2 regions of the Mesorhizobium sp. M7A.F.Ca.MR.176.00.0.0 genome follow, and region 1 is predicted to be linked to the other one. Evidence: riboswitches for the same ligand, from Rfam matches in the RefSeq annotation. Region 1 holds a riboswitch; the other holds the start of a gene.

Region 1 (15,114 bases):
GGTTGCAGAGTTCAATCCGTCCGCAACCCCGAATTCGCAACCTTGCGTCTCAACGGCAACACCCTGAGGGCCGGAGACTGGAAACCGCCTCAGGATCGCGCAGGCCGATTCGTCTTGATCGCCTCATCTCATTCTTATTACTTTTGGGGTAATCGAATTCTGTCACGACCCTTGGCAATCTGTGCCTTCGGAGCCGGCAATCGGCTTCGATTGAAAGGGAGTGCACTTATGACCGCTTACGCCGTCGCCCATATGCGCCAAGCCACGATGGGTCCGCAGATCATCGAATACCTGCACAAGATCGATGCCACGCTGGAACCTTTCGGCGGCCGTTTTCTGGTCCATGGCGGCGATGTCGAGGTGATCGAGAACAACTGGCCGGGCCATCTGATCATCATCGAATTTCCCGACAGGCAGCATGTGCATGGCTGGTACAATTCGCCCGCCTATCAAGCGATTCTGGCGCTGCGCACGGACAATTCGGAGGCCGACGTGGTGTTTGCTGACGGCGTCGAACATCCGCACAAGGCCACGGACATCCTCGATTAGCTTGCGGCTACTGCCGTTTCAGCAGGAACACTGCCTGCTGGCCGAAGAAGTTCCAGAACCACCACGGCATCGACAGGCCGATCTTCTGGCCGTTGGCGTCGAGAGCGGTTGCCTTCTCGACGGTCGCGCCGAGCTCGTCGCACAGATTGACGAAGTCGCGGATGGTGCAGAAGTGGATGTTGGGCGTGTCGTACCAGGAATAGGGCAGGTCCTTGGTCACCGGCATGCGGCCGTTGACGAACAGTGACAGACGCACACGCCAATGGCCGAAATTGGGGAAGGAGACGATGGCGCGATTGCCGATCCTGAGCAGTTCGTCGAGCACCAGCTTCGGGTTGCGGGTGGCCTGCAGCGTCTGCGAGAGGACGACGAAGTCAAAGCCCTTGTCGGGATAGAATTCGAGATCCTTGTCGGCATCGCCCTGGATGACCGAGAGGCCGCGCGCCACGCATTCGTTGACGCCGCGCTGCGACAGCTCGAGCCCACGGCCGTCGACCTGCTTGCTGTCCTGCAGCAATTCGAGCAGCGAGCCGTCGCCCGAGCCGACATCGAGCACGCGCGACTGTGGTGGGATGAGGTTGGCGACGACTTCAAGGTCGACGCGCTGGTCGCGGTTGACGCTCATAGGCCCAGCCCTCTCGCCCTGGCGGCCGAGCCGATGAAGCCGTTGATGGCGGCAAACAGTTCCGGCTCGTCGAGCAGGAATGCGTCGTGGCCGCGGTCGGTCTCGATCTCGACGAAGGATACCGATGCTCCGGCGGCGTTGAGCGCATGCACGATCGAGCGGCTCTCCTCGGTCGGAAAAAGCCAGTCCGAGGTGAACGACACCAGGCAGAAGCGGGTTTTCGTGCCGGCGAAAGCATCGGCCAGCCGGCCGCCATGGTCGGCGGCAAGGTCGAAATAGTCCATCGACCGCGTCATGTAGAGGTAGGAATTGGCGTCGAAGCGATCGACGAAGGTCATGCCCTGGTGGCGCAGATAGCTTTCGATCTGGAAGTCGGCGTCAAAGCCGAAGGTCAGCGCTTCGCGATCCTGCAGATTGCGGCCGAACTTGCGGTGCAGGGCGGCTTCCGACAGGTAAGTGATGTGGGCGGCCATGCGCGCCACCGCCAGGCCCTTTTCCGGGCGTTTACCGTGCTCGAAATATTTGCCGCCATGCCAGTCCGGATCGGCCATGACAGCCTGGCGGCCAACCTCATGAAAGGCGATGTTCTGCGAGGAATGGCGCGCGCCGGTGGCGATCGGCAGCGCCGAGAAGACGCGCTCCGGATAGCTCGACGCCCATTCCAGCACCTGCATGCCGCCCATCGAGCCGCCGAGCACGCAAAACAGTTTCTCGATGCCGAAATGGTCGATCAGCATCTGCTGCGCCCGCACCATGTCGCGAATGGTGATAATGGGCAGGTCAAGCCCGTAGGGCTTGCCGGTGGCGGGATTGGTCGAGGCCGGACCGGTGGACCCAAGGCAACCGCCGATAACGTTGGAGCAGATGACGAAGAAGCGATTGGTGTCGATGATCTTGCCGGGGCCGATCAGCACTTCCCACCAGCCAGGCTTGCCGGTCACCGGATTGGTGCTGGCGACGTGCTGGTCTCCGGTCAGTGCATGGCAGACGAGGATGGCGTTGGAGCGGGCATCGTTCAGCGTGCCGTAGGTCTGGTAGGCGATCTGGAACGGTGACAGCAGCGTGCCGGCGTCCAGCTTGAGCGGCTTGTCGGATCCAAAACGCAAAACCGGGCTCGACGGCTGGTCGACCTCGTTGTTGGTTTTGCGGGCGCGCAGAACGGCCATGACATCCATCTCACACTTTGAGCCCACGCATCGCGCTTGTCGAAAGTCGATGCCGATACGGGTGTCCGGCCGGGGCGGACAACAAAAAACCGGCATTGCAGTCGCAAAGCCGGTTACAGGATGCAAACGGCCCTTTAGCAAGTTGTTTAACGTGGCTGCAAGCCGACCGGCCAAATCACCACGGAAGTTCGCACCCCTTCTAGGGCTGTGGCGCGCCGTCGTCAACGGCCAGCCCTGGGCGATGGCTGTCGCCTCTCGACATTGCAGGCCACGGCTTGTATTTCCGCTGCGGCTTCCCTCAGGAAGCGTTCTCGACGGATTTTGCGACATGAGCCAGACACCGGACCAGGCACGTCCAACCCCGCGTGCGGGCATCATGGACATCGACGCCTATGTGCCGGGCAAGAGCACGGCGCCCGCCGGCGTCGCCAAGGTCCACAAGCTGTCATCAAACGAGAATCCGCTAGGGCCCTCGCCGAAAGCGATCGAAGCCGCGCGCGAGATTGCCGGCAAGCTCGACATCTATCCCGACGGCACCGCCAGGCGGCTGCGCGAAGCGATCGCCGAGGTGCACGGCCTCAACCCGCAGAACATCATCTGTTCCAACGGTTCCGACGAGATTCTCGGCCTGCTGGCGCAGACCTATCTGGCGCCCGGCGACGAGGCCGTCATCACCGAACACGCCTTCATGGTCTACAAGATCTACATCCAGTCGGCGGGTGCCGTTCCGGTGACGATCAAGGAAAGAGACGAGCGCGCCGACATCGACGCCATCCTGGCCGCGGTCACGCCGCGCACCAAGATCGTGTTCCTCGCCAATCCCAACAACCCGACCGGCACCTATGTACCGTTCCAGGAGGTACGCCGGCTGCATGCCACGCTGCCGAAGAACGTGCTTCTGGTGCTCGACGCGGCCTATGCCGAATATGTCCGCCGCAACGACTATGAGGCCGGCATCGAACTGGTCGGCAGCACCGAGAACGTGGTGATGACCCGTACCTTCTCCAAGATCGGCCTGGGTGGCGCGCGGATCGGCTGGATGTATGCGCCGATGCATATCGTCGACGCCATCAACCGCGTGCGCGGTCCCTTCAACGTCAATGCGACGGCGATCGAGGCCGGTATCGCAGCCATCCGCGACCGCGCCCATGTCGAGCGCAGCGTGGCGCACAACGAGACCTGGCTTGCCTGGTTGAGCGAGGAATTCACAAAGCTCGGGCTGCGGGTAACGCCGAGCGTCGGCAATTTCGTCCTCATTCATTTTCCCGATGACCAGAAGCATTCGGCGGCGGCGGCGGACGACTATCTGACGGCGCGCGGCTATATATTGCGGCGCGTTTCGGGCTATGGCTTTCCCAACGCGTTGCGCATGACCGTCGGCACCGAAGAGGCCAATCGCGGCGTTGTCGCCGCTCTCACGACATTCCTGAAAAGCTAGAGACCATGACATCACCGATGTTTGAAAAGATCGCGCTGGTCGGCATCGGCCTGATCGGCTCGTCGCTGGCCCGCGTCATCCGCCGCGAAGGTCTCGCCCGTCACTTGGCCATTTCGACCCGCAGTGCCGCGACACTGGCGCGAGCCGAGGAACTCGGGCTGGGCGATAGCTATACTACCGATGCGAGAGAAGCTGTCCGCGATGCCGACCTGGTCATCGTCTCGGTGCCGGTCGGCTCGTCCGGCGCGGTGGCCGAGGAAATCGCGCCGGCGCTGAAGCCGGGCGCGATCCTCACCGATGTCGGCTCGACCAAGGCGTCTGTCATCGCGCAGATGCAGCCTTATGTGCCTGAAGGTGTCCATTTCATTCCCGGCCATCCGCTGGCGGGCACGGAAAAATCCGGCCCCGACGCCGGTTTCGCCGACCTGTTCGACAATCGCTGGTGCATCTTCACGCCGCTGCCCGACACCAACCCGGACGCGCTGGAGAGGCTGTCGGAGTTCTGGCGCCGCTGCGGTGCCAACATCGACACGATGGACCCGCAGCATCACGACATGACGCTGGCCATCGTCTCGCATTTGCCGCACATCATCGCCTACAACATTGTCGGCACCGCCGATGATCTGCAGTCGGTGACCAAGTCCGAAGTGATCAAATATTCGGCTTCCGGCTTCCGCGACTTCACCCGCCTTGCCGCCTCCGACCCGACCATGTGGCGGGATGTCTGCCTGCACAACAAGGACGCCATCCTTGAAATGCTGGCGCGGTTCTCGGAAGATCTGGCGTCGCTGCAACGCGCGATCCGCTGGGGCGACGGCGAAAAGCTCTTCGATCTGTTCACCCGCACCCGCGCCGTACGCCGCTCGATCATCGAGGCCGGCCAGGACATCGACGTGCCCGATTTCGGTCGCCAGGCCGTCGAGCATCCCGCGAAGGGCTAGAGCAATTCCAGGAAAAGTGTGAGGCGTTTTTCCCGGGAAAAGCGCTAGCGCTTTCCCTTGGGAATTGCGTCAAAACAAAAGCGTCAGTTTCAGGCTGGCCAGGTCTGCGCAACCATGGCCAGCGTCTCGGCCCTATCCGGCGCGCCCAGCCTGCCGCCGAAGCGCAGGCATTTGAGCGCCGCGGCCGCACTGGCAAAGCGCAAAGCCTGCTCGACCGGCATGGCTTCCGCCAACCCGACGGCGAAGGCGCCGTGGAAGACATCGCCGGCGGCGAGCGTATCCACTGCCTTGATCCTCGGCGCCGCGACATGGCGCACACAGCCTGCGCGACGGTCGTGCCACCAACAGCCCGCCGCGCCGCCGGTTACCGCGACAAAGGCGTCGGTGCGGCTGGCGAGATCGGCGCAAGCCGTTTCCGGATCGAGCGCCTGGCCGCAGACGATGCGCGCCGCCGTTTCCGAAGCGACGATGTGCGTGGCGAGCGGCAACAGCTGTTCCAGAACTTCCAGCGGCGCGGTGTCGGCATCGAGGATCGCCGGACGCCCAACGGCGCGTGCCGCCTTGAGTGCCAACGCTGCCGCGCCCGGCCAGCGGACATCGACCAGCACGGCGTCGAATGCCGTGAGGTCGGCGACCGGCAAGACTTCGGGATCGGCCTGGGCCAGCCCGTCATAGAACGGCACGATGATGCGCTCGCCATGCGCGTCGACCAGGATCGAGGCCAGCGCCGAGCGGGCGCCTCTGACGCGGCGCACAAAGGTGCAATCGACGCCTTCGGCCTCGATGCCGGCGATGAGCTGGTCGGCGACGGCATCGTCACCCGCGCTCGCCCACAGCGATACCTCGGCCCCCAGGCGATGCGCGGCACAGGCAGCACTGGTGGCCATGCCCGAGGCGATCTGGAGGCCGTCGGAGGCAATGAACTTGCCCTGATGCACGGGCAGCGTCTCGACGCGCAGGATGGTGTCCAGCGTCAAGGCGCCAACGCTCAGCAGCTTCACGGGTTTTGCCATGGTTGAGCTATTCGACCGGCTTGATCTTGCCCAGCGGAATGAAGCCGAGCGAGGCCTTGCCCCTGACCACCTTCAGCGGCATCGACGGTTCGTTGCCGAGCACCGCCAGGGCAGAAAAACCCTGCTCGATCTGGCTTTTCTGCTCGGGTATGGCGGCGCCGAGGATGGCCGCCACCGCCTTCGGGTCCTTCAGCCTGATCATCAGATCGGCGTTGACCAGGCCCTCGGCATCGACCGAGAGCGGTCCCGAAACGGTGATGCGCGCCGGCCCCGACGACAGGTCAAGGTTGCGGATTTCGATCGCCTGGCCACGAAGGCTCTTCACCTGCGTGCCGATCAGTGCGACGCCGTTCTTCAATGTCACGTCGCCGCTGGCATCGAGCGCCGGAAGCACGCGCCCGCCAATCGCGCCGGGGTCGATCTCGAGATCGCCGAAACTGCCGAGATAGTTGATATCCTCCCCGTTGGGCTGCAACTGGCCCGAGGCCTTGCCGGCGCTAAACAGTTGCACCGGATCGGTGTCGTCGGCCGGATCGGTCTGGCCGGACAGGCCCTCCGCCTCCAGCGAGATTCGCTGCGGCAGCGGCCACCACAATTTGAAACTGGCCTGCAGATTGTCCCAGTCGATCCACAGCGGCACCATGTCCGGAACGGAGGTCCTGAGCGGGCCGCGCAGATTGGCAACCGGCGACAGAGGCTGGATGATCTGGGCGGCCGCGTTGAAACTGCCGGCTGAGGCCGCGATGTTCCTGGCATCATCCTCATAGGCGAGGTTGTCGCAGGAGACGGTAAAGCTCAAGGGATAGCCGCTGACCTGGAGATTGGCGCAGCCGGCCTCGACGCCATTCTTGTTGAGCGTGGCAACCGCCTTGTCGGCCTCGCTCCTGACGCGGTCGGCCAGATAAAACCAGCCGCCGCTGTAGAGGGCGAACAGCACGACGATGAATGCTGCAAGCCAGAACAGGCGGCGACGTTTGTTCGGCTGGCGTTCGTCACTTGACGTCATGCTTTGGCTCTCGTTAACGCATGGGTGTTGCGGACGGGTGGTCGATTCCGCCAGGTAGGCAGACGAATAGTTAGACGGGACGGGCGGAAAAAACACCGGTCCGGGTGCGGTGTTGGCATCTTTTGCAATCAGGCGCGGCGATATGGGCGATTTTTGGGTGTTTGGCTATGGCTCGCTGATCTGGCGGCCGGGATTCGCGCATGTCGAGACACAGCGTGCCCGCCTGCACGGCTATCGGCGCTCGCTCTGCGTCTATTCCTTCGTGCATCGCGGAACGCGCGAGCGGCCGGGGCTGGTGCTCGGCCTCGACCGTGGCGGGTCCTGCGTCGGCCTCGCATTCCGCGTCCCCGGCGACTTGCGCGACGAGGTCATGGCCTATCTTCGCGAGCGCGAACTGGTCACCAATGTCTATCTGGAGCGCATGCTCAAGATTCGCCTCGACGGGGGCGATACGGTCGACGCCGTGGTCTACATCGTCGACCGCCAGCACGAGCAATATGCCGGAGCGCTCGACGTGGCGGATGCGGCGGCCGTGGTGCGCGGCGCGGTCGGCCAGTCCGGCAACAACGAGGACTATGTGCTGAGCACGCTGGAGCATCTCGAGGCATTGGGCATAAGCGACCACTGGCTGGAGGATGTCGCCAGCCAGGTCGCGCCTTTGTGAAGCTGGCTCTGCGGAAAAAGGCGGCCAGGCCTTTGACCTCGTTCAGGCAAGACCTAGGTTAGGCTCCGACCCTCAGCCCGCGGGCGCCATTTGCCCGCCCCAATCATCCCGGAGATCCGCCTTGCAGAAACGTCGTCTCGGTCGCACCGACCTGTCCATCGCGCCGCTGGTTCTGGGCGGCAATGTCTTCGGCTGGACCGCCGACGAGAAAACCTCGTTCGACCTGCTCGACCGCTTCGTCGGCGCCGGCCTCAACGCCATCGATACGGCGGATGCCTATTCGCGCTGGGTTCCCGGCCACAAAGGCGGTGAATCGGAAACCATCATCGGCAAATGGATGAAAGACCGTGGCAATCGCGACAAGGTCGTGGTGATCACCAAGGTCGGTTCGGATATGGGGCAGGGGCACAAGGACCTGTCCGCCGCATACATCGAAAAGGCCGTCGACGCATCGCTGAAGCGGCTGCAGACCGAAGTCATCGACCTCTATCTGTCGCACTGGCCGGACCCCGCAACGCCCTATGAAGAAACGCTTGGCGCCTACGAGAAGCTGCTCGCCAAGGGCAAAATCCGCTATGCCGGCTGTTCGAATCTCGACGCCGGCCAGTTGCGTGCCGCACTCGATGTGGCGAGCTTGCGCAGTCTGTCGCGCTACGAGGTGCTGCAGCCGGAATACAATCTCTACGATCGCTCGTCCTTCGATGGGCCGTTGCGCGATCTATGCGTGGCCGAGGACATCGGCGTCATCACCTATTTCAGCCTGGCCAAGGGTTTTCTCAGCGGCAAATACCGCAGCGATGCCGATCTCGGTCAAAGCCCGCGCGGCGGTGGCGTGAAAGACTACCTCAACGCGCGCGGCATGCGCATCCTTGCGGCACTCGACGCGGTTTCATCAAGGCATTCGGCCAAGCAGGCGGAAGTCGCGCTTGCCTGGGTGATTGCGCGGCCGGGTGTCACCGCGCCGATCGCCAGCGCCACCAAGCCTGAACAGATGGACAGCCTGATCAGGGCGGCGTCGCTGAAACTGACCGCCGCCGACATGGCCGAACTCGACAAAGCGAGCGGCTGAAGCTTCAGGCGCCGCGCCTCGCACGAACGTCCAAGACGCCCCTCTGGTCCTGCCATACTGTCTCTTCGCGCAAGGCAGGACAGAGGAGAAAATGACTGAGCCGCTTCTTTCGCAGCCGGACTTTTGGGGACAACTTCTCGCGCTCGTGCTTGCCGCCCTGGTGATCATGGGCAGCCCGGGTCCGGCAACGATAAGCGTTACCGCCGTTGGGACCGCCTTCGGTTTGCGCCACTCGCTGGGCTATGCCTGGGGAATCATCCTGGGCACGATCGCCGTGCTTCTGGTTGTCGCGACCGGGGTCATGGCGGTGCTTACCTCGATGCCGAAGCTGGCGCCGTTGCTGGCTTTCGCCTCGGCGGCCTACATCCTCTATCTCGCCTTCAAGATCGCCACGGCGCCGCCCATGGCAGCACGCGGCGCGGAGGCTTCGTGTCCAACATGGCTGGCTGGATTCCTTCTCGCGGTCGCCAATCCGAAGGCCTATGTGGCAATCGCCGCCGTGTTCGCCGGTGCTTCGCCCAAACAGGGTAACACTGAGCTTGGTCCATGGCTGAAGCTGATGGCTCTCGCGCTGATGATCGTCGCCATCCATGCTCTGTGGCTTGTCTTGGGAGTGGCATTCGTGCGCTTCCTGCGCCGGCCGGCGGCCTCGCGGATCGTCAACCTGGTCTTTGCCGCGACGCTGGTGTTGACCACCGCGCTGGCCGTTTTCGGCTGAGAACTGCCGGCAGGAGACTTCCGGTTCAGGCTTTGTGTCTTGCGGCGTTGTCCAGCTCTTGCAGTCTTTTCACCGCTGTCGGCGGCAAGGCAGGCGGATTCGGGCCCCGCGCGGCATTAATCAGGAACTGGTCGCAGGCAGCCTCGGTCTCGCCGATCAGCCGGGCCATGAATTCGTCCTTGCTCAGTCCCGGTGGGATCGGCGGCAGGAAGCGCGCCTTCACGGTGCCGGGGTAGCGCAGAAATTTTCGACGCGGCCAATAGAGACCGGCGACATGGGCAACCGGCACCACCGGAACGCCAAGTTGCGCATAGATTTCGACGATGCCGTATTTGTAGGCCGGCTCGTCGCCCGGCGCGCGTCTTGTCCCTTCGGGGTAGATGATGAGCTGGCGAGGATTGCGCGCCATCTCCGCCTTGGTCGCGGCGACCACGGCCTTCAGCGCTTTCGAACGGCTGCCGCGATGAACCGGAATCATGCGCATCTTCATGATGTACCAGCCGAAGAACGGGATCCAGGTGAGCTCGCGCTTCAGGATGTAGAGAGGGTCGTGAAGATAGGGAAAGAAGGCGATCGCATCCCAGAACGACTGGTGTTTGGGGGCCAGGATGAAGGAGCCTTCGGGCAGGTTTTCCCGGCCGGTGATCTCGCTCTTCGTTCCGGCGATCTTGTCGTAAAGCCACATCGAGGTGCGCGACCAGAATTTCGGCACGAACCAGGCGCGGTGCCGGGGCGACAGGAAATAGTACGGGGTCCAGAGGATCATCTGGACGATCAGGTTGACGTAAAAGACGAAATTGAACGTCAGCGATCTGATGTAGAGCATTGGGGGGGAGCCCGGTGAGGAGGTGAGCGTTGGTTACACCAAGCGCGGGAAAAAAGGAAATGGCCGCAGGGCGCTTTGGTTGGCAACGAAGAACGGTCGCCAATGGGAGATTGGCCTGGTTCCGCTACATCAGCTGTGCCAGCCGCTCCTTCAGGCGCGGGGCGGCAAAATCGAGGAATGCGCGCAGCTTGACCGGCAGCAGGCCGTGGCCCGCATGCACCAGGCTTACCGGCCATGACTTTGGCTCGAACTCCTGCAGCAGGATGCGCAGCGTGCCGGACCGCAGCGCGGCTTCGATCTGGTAGGAAAGCACGCGTGTCAGCCCGACGCCGGCAATCGCGGCATCGATGGCCGCTTCGGCGGTGTTGACCTGAAGCCGCGAGCGGACCCGAACCGGGATTTCGGCCTTGCCCCTGATGAAGCTCCAACTGGCGGCGGAGGCAAGTCCCTCGAAGGTGATGCAATCGTGTGTTTCCAGATCCTCCGGGGCCGTTGGCGTGCCGTGTTCGGCCAGATAGGCCGGGCTGGCGCAAACGACGCGGCGGATCGCGCCGACGCCGATGGCGACCAGGCTCGAATCGGGTAACTGGCCGATGCGGATGGCGAGATCGAAATGGTCCTCGACCAGCTGGGTTATGCGGTCGGCCAATGTCAGGCGGATGTCCACGTCGGGATAGGCGGCGAGAAAGCCGGTGACGACCGGCAGCACGTGCAGACGGCCAAAGACGACCGGCGCGGTGATGGCCAGTTCGCCGGTCGGAGCACTGTATTCGCCGGCTGCCGTGCGTTCGGCCTCGCCGACGTCGTCGAGGATGCGGCGGCAGGCGGCAAGATAGGTCTGGCCGGCATCGGTCGGTGTTAGCCGTCGCGTCGAGCGATTCAGGAGGCGTGTGTTCAGATGGCGCTCGAGATCGGAAATCTTGCGGCTGACCGTCGCCAGCGGAATGCCGAAACGGCGGCTGGCTGCTGAAAGGCTGCCGGCCTCCACCGCGGCGACAAAGAGCGACATGGCTTCGAGACGATCCATAGCTTCTTCCGGAAAATGGAAGGACAGGTTACGAATATGTCATCTGCATTTGAATGATGGAAGGCTCTATATTGTGTCTGTCAGCCTGCCCGCAGCATGGCCCACAAAGGAGTTGCCATGTCCGAAGCCCGCCCGCCGATGCCGCCGTTTACCGCCGAGACATCAGCACAGAAGGCGCGCATGGCCGAGGATGCCTGGAATTCACGCGATCCGGCGCGGGTTGCGCTCGCCTATACCAAGGACAGCCGCTGGCGCAACCGCGCCGAATTCCTGCAAGGCCGCGACGCCATCCAGGCCTTCCTGACGCGAAAATGGAGTCGCGAGCTCGACTACCGGCTGATCAAGGAGGTCTGGGCCTTCCACGGCAACCGCATCGCCGTGCGTTTCGCTTACGAATGGCGCGACGACAGCGGTTCATGGTTCCGCAGCTACGGCAACGAGAACTGGGAATTCGATGAACACGGGCTGATGCGCCTGCGCATCGCCAGCATCAACGACCTGCCGATCGGCGAGGCCGATCGTAAGTATCACTGGCCGCTCGGCCGGCGACCGGACGACCACCCGACGCTGTCGGAGCTCGGACTTTAGCATCTTGCCGCAAGGAAGCTTTCAATGAACGCGCATGCTTTCACCAGCGACGTCGCCTTCACGCCGACCGTCAAGGCGATCCAGGCCCGCAAGGGCTCACGTCAGTCCTATGCCCGCGTCGAGGAGCGTGGCGGCTGGCAGGCCGGCATCACCCCGGACCTTGCCGCCTTCATCGAAATGCAGACCAGCGTCTTCCTGTCGACCGCGAACGGCGAGGGGCAGCCCTATGTCCAGCATCGCGGCGGGCCGGCCGGCTTCCTCAAGGTGCTGGATGAACATACGATCGGCTTCGCGGATTTTTCCGGCAACCGGCAGTTCATCACGCAGGGCAATCTGGCCGACAATCCAAGGGCGTTCTTGTTCCTGATCGACTATATGCACCGCCAGCGCATCAAGATCTGGGGCACGGCGCGGGTCGTCGAGAGTGACGCTGAACTGATGGCGAAACTGATGCCGCAAGACTACAAGGCGCGCCCCGAGCAGGTCATCCTGTTCACCGTCTCGGCCTGGGATGCCAATTGCCCGCAGCATATTCCGCAACGGTTCGAGGCGGCCGACGTGGCGGCGGCACTCGGCGAGCGGGACAAGCGGATCGAGCGCCTTGAACAGGAGATCGCACGGCTCAGGGGAAATACGGGCGCGGCCGCAGCGGAATAATCAGCCGCCGGCCGCTGTTTCGGCCAGCGCTATGCCATTGGGCGTCGGCTTGACCGGCACGATGCCCCGCGCCAGCGCCAGCAAATATTTGTTGTATTCGGTGAACAGCACGCGCAATGCCCGCGGCTTGGTCAGCCAGCCGCCATTGTCGAGGTTGGAATTGACCACCGGATAGGGCTCGAGCTTGGCGCCATGCAGCAGCCTGCCCATTTCCAGCAGGCTTCGGGGCATATGATAATTGTTGGTGACAAGGATCACCGTGCCATAGGCGTGGCTCTCGACCCATTTGGCGCTTTCCTCCGCATTGCCGATCGTATCGAGCGCGGCGCGGTCGATGTCGACGCAACAGGAGAACAGCTTCTTGTCGCCGCCGGTCGCCGCCTGCAACTGGCGACGGCTGGCCGAAGGATGGACGCCGCTGATCAGCAGCCGCTCGCCCTTGCCGGACGCCAGCAGATCCATCGCCGCATCAAGGCGGGACTGACCGCCGGTCAGCACGATGATCGCGTCCGCCTTGGCCGGATTGGCAGGCGTGGTCAGGTGACTGACCTTATTGGCGAACCAGCCGAAGCCGCCGGCAAACAATGTTGCGAGGATGAGGACAGAGAGAGCGGACAGGCGCAACGCGGCTCTTAGACGGCTCACAGTGGAGCGGCCATGCGAACGGGCAACCACCACTGGCATCTGCCCAGCCGTACCGGTCGAATCCCGCGCGTCCATCGCCATATGGTTAATCCTGAAATGCGGCTTTGGGTAGGTAAAAGACGCACTTTGCGTTACGTGAATTCTCCATCCGTGATCACCCTGTCCTATCTATGTCGTTGTCCCAAAACCGGTTCCCACTTTTGGGCGACATGAATTAGCCTGCATCCGGCTGGCGGACATCGATGTCGCTGAGATAGGCAACGACGGTGGCGTGGGACGTGGCAGCCGTCAGTCCGCCGATCACCAGCACCATCAACACGACACCGAGATAGCCTGCCGAACCGATGGCGAAATTGCCGAACAGGGCGGTCGCTTGGTCGGCCTGCGGCGTCGCCATATTGCGCGACGACCACCAGGAAAAGACGATGAAGACGAGCACTGCCGCGGCACCGCCAGCCGCCGCTCCCTTCATGCCGGTGACCAGGAAATGCCGGCGGAATTCGCGCGCGATGAAGCGTGCTTCGGCGCCGACGAAATGCAGCACTTCGATGATGTGACCGTTGCCGGCCATGGCGCCGCGCGTCGCGAACACCACGGTCAGCACGGTCGCCGACAGTATCAATGCCAGCACGGCAATGCCGATGGTCACCGTCGTGCGGGCCATCGCTACCAGCCGGTCGACCCAGGTGCGGTGATCGTCGAGCGATGCGCTCGGCAGTTTCGGCGTGATCGCGGCGCGCATGGCAGCGAAATCGGGCGGGCTGTTCTCGTCGATGGTGACGATGATCAGGCGCGGCACGGGTAATTCATCGATGTTGAGCCCCGAGCCCAGCCAGGGCTCAAGGAGCCTCGCGGTCGCCTCGCGGTCGATGATCCGGGTCGTCTTGACGCCAGGGAATTCACCGGCGATCTGGGAGGCCTGGGTAAGGGCTGCTTCCATGTCGAGGCCGTCGACCGGCTTGATCTGGATGGTCGCCTCGCGTGAAATCTGGTTCTCCCAGACGGACGCTGTGTCGCGCACCAGCGTCACCGCGCCGAAAGTCAGGCAGGACAGGAAGGTCATGATGGCGATGACCAGGACCAGTGCCCGGCCGGCGATGTTCTGCGCCGGCACGATCGGCGCCATCCTGCGCTGGGCGCGGGGCTTTGCCTCGGTCGCCTCGGCGTCCTGCTCCCGTTCCACAAAATGTTCGGCGGACAGTTCAGTCATAGATGTCCAGCCTTCCGCCGGCCAGGATCATGCGGCGCGCGTCGACCTGTTCCATCAGGCCAAGGTCGTGGGTGGCGATCACCACCGCGGTGCCGAGACGGTTGAGCTCGATAAACAGCCGCAACAGCCGTCGCGCCAGCGGCGGATCGACATTGCCGGTCGGTTCGTCGGCGAGCAGGATTTCCGGCTGCTCGATCAGCGCCCGCGCGATCGCCGCGCGCTGCTTCTCGCCGCCGGACAGAACCGGCGGCAGCACGTGCATGCGCTCGCCCAGCCCGACCCACTTCAACAGTTCGGTGACATCGGTGCGGTAGCTCGCCTCCTCGCGCCCGCGCACGCGCAGCGGCAGCGCGACGTTCTCGTAGGTGGTCATGTGGTCGAGCAGGCGAAAATCCTGGAACACCACGCCGATGCGGCGGCGCAGATGCGGCAATTCGGTACGCGAGATGCGCGAACGGTCCTTGCCAAAGATGGTGATCAGCCCGCGCGTCGGCTTCAGCGACATGAACAGCAAGCGCAGCAAGGTCGTCTTGCCGGCGCCCGAAGGCCCGCTGAGGAACTGGAAGGAGCGCTCCGGGATGTGCAGGGAGATGTCGCGGAGGATTTCCGGACCCATGCCATAGCGGAGGCCGACATTTTCGAAACGAATCAATTTCGACGACCTGAATTTCGGCTCGGCGGCGAGCCGGCCTGTTCTGGGTAAAGACCATCGGCCGGCATGGTTAACCGGCGGTTAATTTCTGGGCTCTTTCGGCTCGTCACGAGGGCTCCGGTGGGGAAGCGTTAACCATTTGTGTTTACGCAAAAGAAACGAAAAGCGAACACGTGCTGCAATGCTGGGGCCATGATGGCTGACGATCGAACCGCGCGCCCGGTTTCCGGCGAAATCATGACCGATCGGGCGGCAATCGCCGCAGCGGACCGGTTCATACGTGGTTCGGCTGCCGATATCGTCGATGCCGATTACGTGGT
Region 2 (4,202 bases), on a different contig from region 1:
GCCTTCGGCGACACCTTCTCCCACAAGGGGAGAAGGGAAGAGGCGCCCAGCCTCAATAAATATCGAAGTCGAAATATTTGGCCTGGATCTTCTTGTAGGTGCCGTCGGCAACGATCGCGTCGATGGCTGCGTTGAGCTTGTCGCGCAGGGCCGTGTCTTCCAGGCGCACGGCAATGCCGGCTTGCGTTTCGGTGCCCTTGACGTCGCCGACCAGCTTGCAGCAGCCGTCGCTTGCCTTCTTCAGCCAGTCCATCAGCACGAACTTGTCCGAGATCACGGCGTCAAGACGACCGTTGGTCAGGTCTGTGATCGCCTCTTCCTGGGTGGGATAGAGTTTTGCCTCCGCACCCGCCTTGCCATATTCATTCTGGGCATAGTCGGCCTGCGTGGTCGAAGCCTGGGCGCCGACCGTCTTGCCGGCCAGTGCCGATGGTTCGGTCGAGGTGAGATCGCTGTCCTTCGGCGCCACCAGAGCCAGCGGTGTCGTATAATATTTGTTGGTGAAGGCGACCTGCTTCTTGCGCTCCTCGGTGATGCTCATCGAGGCGATGATGGCGTCGAACTTCTTCGCCTGCAAAGCGGGAATGATGCCGTCCCAGTCCTGGGTGACGATTTCACACTCGACCTTCATCTGCGCGCATAGTGCATTGGCGATGTCGATGTCGAAGCCTTCGACCTTGCCGTCAGCCGTAATGGTGTTGAACGGCGGATAGGCGCCCTCCGTGCCGATCTTGATTTTCTCCTGCGCCTGCGAAAGCGAGCCGGCCGCCACCACCAGCATGGCAGCGCCTGCTGCCGATACGATCCATTTTGAAATCTGCATTTTCTTGGTTCCCCTTGCAGTGTTTCGTTTCAAGGTCAGCGTAACCAAGCATGGCGGGGCAGAGTCAGGCAAGCTGAGTCTGGTCGGGACCGAAGGCCATCAATCGATTAGGTCGATTTCAAATTCGGGTAGCCTTTGCCACTTGGCAAAAGGATTTGGATCACGCCGCCAATACTCCAGCACTTTGACTGGCTCAACACTCAGGTCGCCGTTCTCGGCATGCAAACCTGCTGGAGGCTCGCCCATTGCCAAAGTCTTCGACCGGGTCAGATGGTCGGCTCTCTCAAACTGGGCGGTGTGCCCGCATATCAACTGCAGGTATTCAGGACCACCGCGCGCCCGAGCCAATACAAGGAGGCATTCCGTTGGCCTACCATACGCGCCCATGCCTGGACGAAACGGAGCAAAGCGCGGCACGTCATGGACATCCCACCAAATCGGTTTGCTGTCGGTTAGCGATAAGATGTCGTCATAGGGGTCGTTCATTGAACTCACCGCTCTTCCAGTACGAACCATCTCCTGCCGAGTTTTCACAAGAGCTCCGCCGGATCAAGTATTCAGCGCGCGGCGCGGAAATGCTTGGACAGCTTCAGGCCCTGCGCCTGATAGTTGGAGCCGAGATCGGTGCCATAGAGGGCCTGCGGCCGCTTCAGCATATGCTCGTAGACCAGCCGGCCGACGATCTGGCCATGGTCGAGAATGAACGGCACTTCATGGCTGCGCACTTCCAGCACCGCCCGGCTGCCCGTGCCGCCAGACGCGGAGTGGCCGAAGCCCGGATCGAAGAAGCCGGCATAATGGACGCGGAATTCGCCGACCAGCGGATCGAAGGGCGTCATCTCGGCGGCGTAGAGCGGCGGCACGTGCACCGCCTCCTGGCTGACGAGGATGTAGAACTCGTCGGGATCGAGCACCAGTTCGCCGGCGCCGCTCTTGTGGATCGGCTCCCAGAAGTCGACGACTTCCTGCGCGGCGCGCTTGTCGACATCGACGAGGCCGGTGTGATGCTTGCCGCGGTAGCCGACCAGGCCGTTTTGGTCGCCGTTGAGGTCAATCGACAGGGCGATGCCGCCGCCGGAAATGTTCGGCGGCTCGGTAGCGACCAGCATCTCGGCGCGATGCAGGGCGTGCAGCTCGGCTTCCGAGAGCAGCGCATTGCCGGTGCGGAAGCGGATCTGCGACAGGCGCGAGCCGGTGCGCACGACGATCGGGAAGGTGCGGGGGCTGACTTCCAGAAAGAGCGGGCCATGATAGCCGGCAGCGATCTTGTCGAACTCGTGGCCGCGATCGGTCATGACGCGGGTGAAGATGTCGAGCCGCCCGGTCGAGCTCTTCGGATTGGCCGAGGCCGAAATGTCCGCCGGCAGCGCCAGGCTTTCAAGCAAGGGCACGATATAGACGCAGCCGGTCTCCAGCACCGCGCCCTCGGCAAGATTGATCTCGTGCAGCTGCAGCCGGTCGAGCTTTTCCGAGACCTTGTGGTTGGGGCCGGGCAGGAAGGAGGCCCGCACCCGCCAGGCCTTGTCGCCGAGCCTGAGATCGAGACTGGCCGGCTGGATCTGGTCGGCGTCGAGCGCACGCGCCGACTTCAGCGCGCCGGACTGGAACAGCGCCGATATGTCCTGATCGGGAAGAATGCCTGTCTGCCGCAAGGCTCCACTCCTGCTTGGTACAAACCTCTTAATGAAGCCGGCAATTGACGCAAGCGCGGTGCGGGTCTAAAGGGTCGTTATCCCGTGGTGATTTGGCCGGTCGGCTTGCAGCCACGTTAAACAAGTCGCTAAAGGACCGTCGGGCCGCAAGGCCGTATGGACCGGTTGCGACTTTCGCGGCCGGTTTTTTTGTGTCTGGAAGAAAAGCGATGAGCACCAAGAAGCACAACTGGAAGCCTCAGACGGCACTCGTGCACAGCGGAACGCTGCGTTCCGGTTTCGGCGAAACGTCGGAAGCGATTTACCTGACCCAGGGCTATGTCTACGAAACGGCACAGGCCGCCGAAGCCCGTTTCAAGGGCGAGGAGCCAGGCTTCATCTATTCGCGCTACGCCAATCCGACCGTCGACATGTTCGAGAAGCGCATGTGCGCGCTCGAAGGCGCCGAAGACGCCCGCGCCACCGCGTCCGGCATGGCAGCGGTGACGGCCGCCCTTCTGTGCAGCGCCAAGGCCGGCGACCATATCGTGGCGGCGCGTGCGCTGTTCGGCTCCTGCCGCTGGGTGGTCGAGACGCTGGCGCCGAGATACGGCATCGAGGCGACGCTGGTCGACGGCACCGACATCGCCAATTGGGAAAATGCGATCAAGCCGAACACCAAGCTGTTCTTCCTGGAAAGCCCGACCAATCCGACGCTGGAAGTGGTCGATATCGCCGCTGTCGCCTCGCTTGCCAATTCGATCGGCGCAAGGCTGATCGTCGACAATGTCTTCGCCACGCCCCTGCAGCAGAAGCCCTTGCAGCTCGGCGCCCATATCGTCGTCTATTCGGCGACCAAGCACATAGACGGCCAGGGGCGCTGTCTCGGCGGCGTCATCCTGTCGGACAAGAAGTGGATCGACGAGAACCTGCACGATTATTTCCGCCATACCGGTCCAAGCCTGTCGCCGTTCAACGCCTGGACGCTGCTGAAGGGCCTGGAGACGCTGCCGCTACGCGTGCGCCAGCAGACGGAAAGTGCCGGCCGGATCGCGGATTTCCTGGCCGAGCGGCCGGAAATCGCCCGCGTCATCTATCCCGGCCGCGCCGACCATCCGCAGGCCGACATCGTCAAGAAGCAGATGTCGGGCGGCTCGACACTGATCTGTCTCGACGTCAAGGGCGGCAAGCAGGCGGCCTTCGCCTTGCAGAACGCGCTCGACATCGTCTTGATCTCCAACAATCTCGGTGACGCCAAGAGCCTGATCACCCATCCGGCGACGACGACGCACAAGAATTTGAGCGACGAAGCGCGCGCCGAGCTCGGCATCGGGCCGGGCACGCTCAGACTTTCGGTTGGGCTGGAGGACACCGACGATCTGCTCGAGGACATCGCGCAGGCGCTGAAGGCCAGGTAGCGCGCGCGAGCGTCGTCACAGGATTACAGGCCGACCGCCTTGCGCAGCACTTCGTTCATGCGGGTCTGCCAGCCATCGCCAGCGGCCTTGAAGCGGTCGAGAACGTCGGCGTCGAGGCGTAGCTGTACGGCACGTTTGGGCCGGGCAAGCGGCGGCCGGCCAACCTTGCGGCGCGAAACGGCATCGGTTGGCTGCGCATCCGGATCGGCTTCGGCCGCAGCGGTGATCTTGGCATCTTCTTCGTCGGTCATCGCGGCAAGCGCCTTTTTGGCCAACGCCAAAGCGTCAGCACGTGACAGCTGGGGCGCAGCAGCCTCACGGCGTACGATC

What was found. A riboswitch is a leader RNA that binds a small molecule or an ion and turns the genes downstream of it on or off. The one in region 1 is predicted to bind S-adenosylmethionine.
Region 2: linked by a shared signal. The riboswitch ahead of EOB59_RS04845 (O-succinylhomoserine sulfhydrylase) and the one ahead of EOB59_RS09200 (homoserine O-acetyltransferase) in region 1 are both predicted to bind S-adenosylmethionine.

The regions. Positions count from the first base shown of each region.
Region 1 covers NZ_RZTC01000019.1:7,322-22,435, reverse strand. Annotated here, with positions in the region: gene EOB59_RS09210 (DUF1330 domain-containing protein) at 229-549, shown strand; gene metW (methionine biosynthesis protein MetW) at 557-1,174, opposite strand; gene EOB59_RS09200 (homoserine O-acetyltransferase) at 1,171-2,340, opposite strand; SAM riboswitch at 2,455-2,532, opposite strand; gene hisC (histidinol-phosphate transaminase) at 2,669-3,778, shown strand; gene EOB59_RS09190 (prephenate/arogenate dehydrogenase family protein) at 3,784-4,719, shown strand; gene EOB59_RS09185 (sugar kinase) at 4,809-5,732, opposite strand; gene EOB59_RS09180 (DUF2125 domain-containing protein) at 5,740-6,738, opposite strand; gene EOB59_RS09175 (gamma-glutamylcyclotransferase) at 6,881-7,402, shown strand; gene EOB59_RS09170 (aldo/keto reductase) at 7,524-8,471, shown strand; gene EOB59_RS09165 (LysE family translocator) at 8,563-9,189, shown strand; gene EOB59_RS09160 (1-acyl-sn-glycerol-3-phosphate acyltransferase) at 9,215-10,015, opposite strand; gene EOB59_RS09155 (LysR family transcriptional regulator) at 10,140-11,042, opposite strand; gene EOB59_RS09150 (DUF1348 family protein) at 11,160-11,630, shown strand; gene EOB59_RS09145 (pyridoxamine 5'-phosphate oxidase family protein) at 11,655-12,287, shown strand; gene EOB59_RS09140 (YdcF family protein) at 12,288-13,013, opposite strand; gene EOB59_RS09135 (ABC transporter permease) at 13,147-14,142, opposite strand; gene ftsE (cell division ATP-binding protein FtsE) at 14,135-14,794, opposite strand; gene EOB59_RS09125 (hypothetical protein) at 14,987-15,114, shown strand, end outside.
Region 2 covers NZ_RZTC01000008.1:39-4,240, forward strand. Annotated here, with positions in the region: gene EOB59_RS04830 (ABC transporter substrate-binding protein) at 53-823, opposite strand; gene EOB59_RS04835 (hypothetical protein) at 923-1,309, opposite strand; gene EOB59_RS04840 (2'-deoxycytidine 5'-triphosphate deaminase) at 1,381-2,475, opposite strand; SAM riboswitch at 2,550-2,627, shown strand; gene EOB59_RS04845 (O-succinylhomoserine sulfhydrylase) at 2,685-3,872, shown strand; gene EOB59_RS04850 (BrnA antitoxin family protein) at 3,896-4,202, opposite strand, start outside.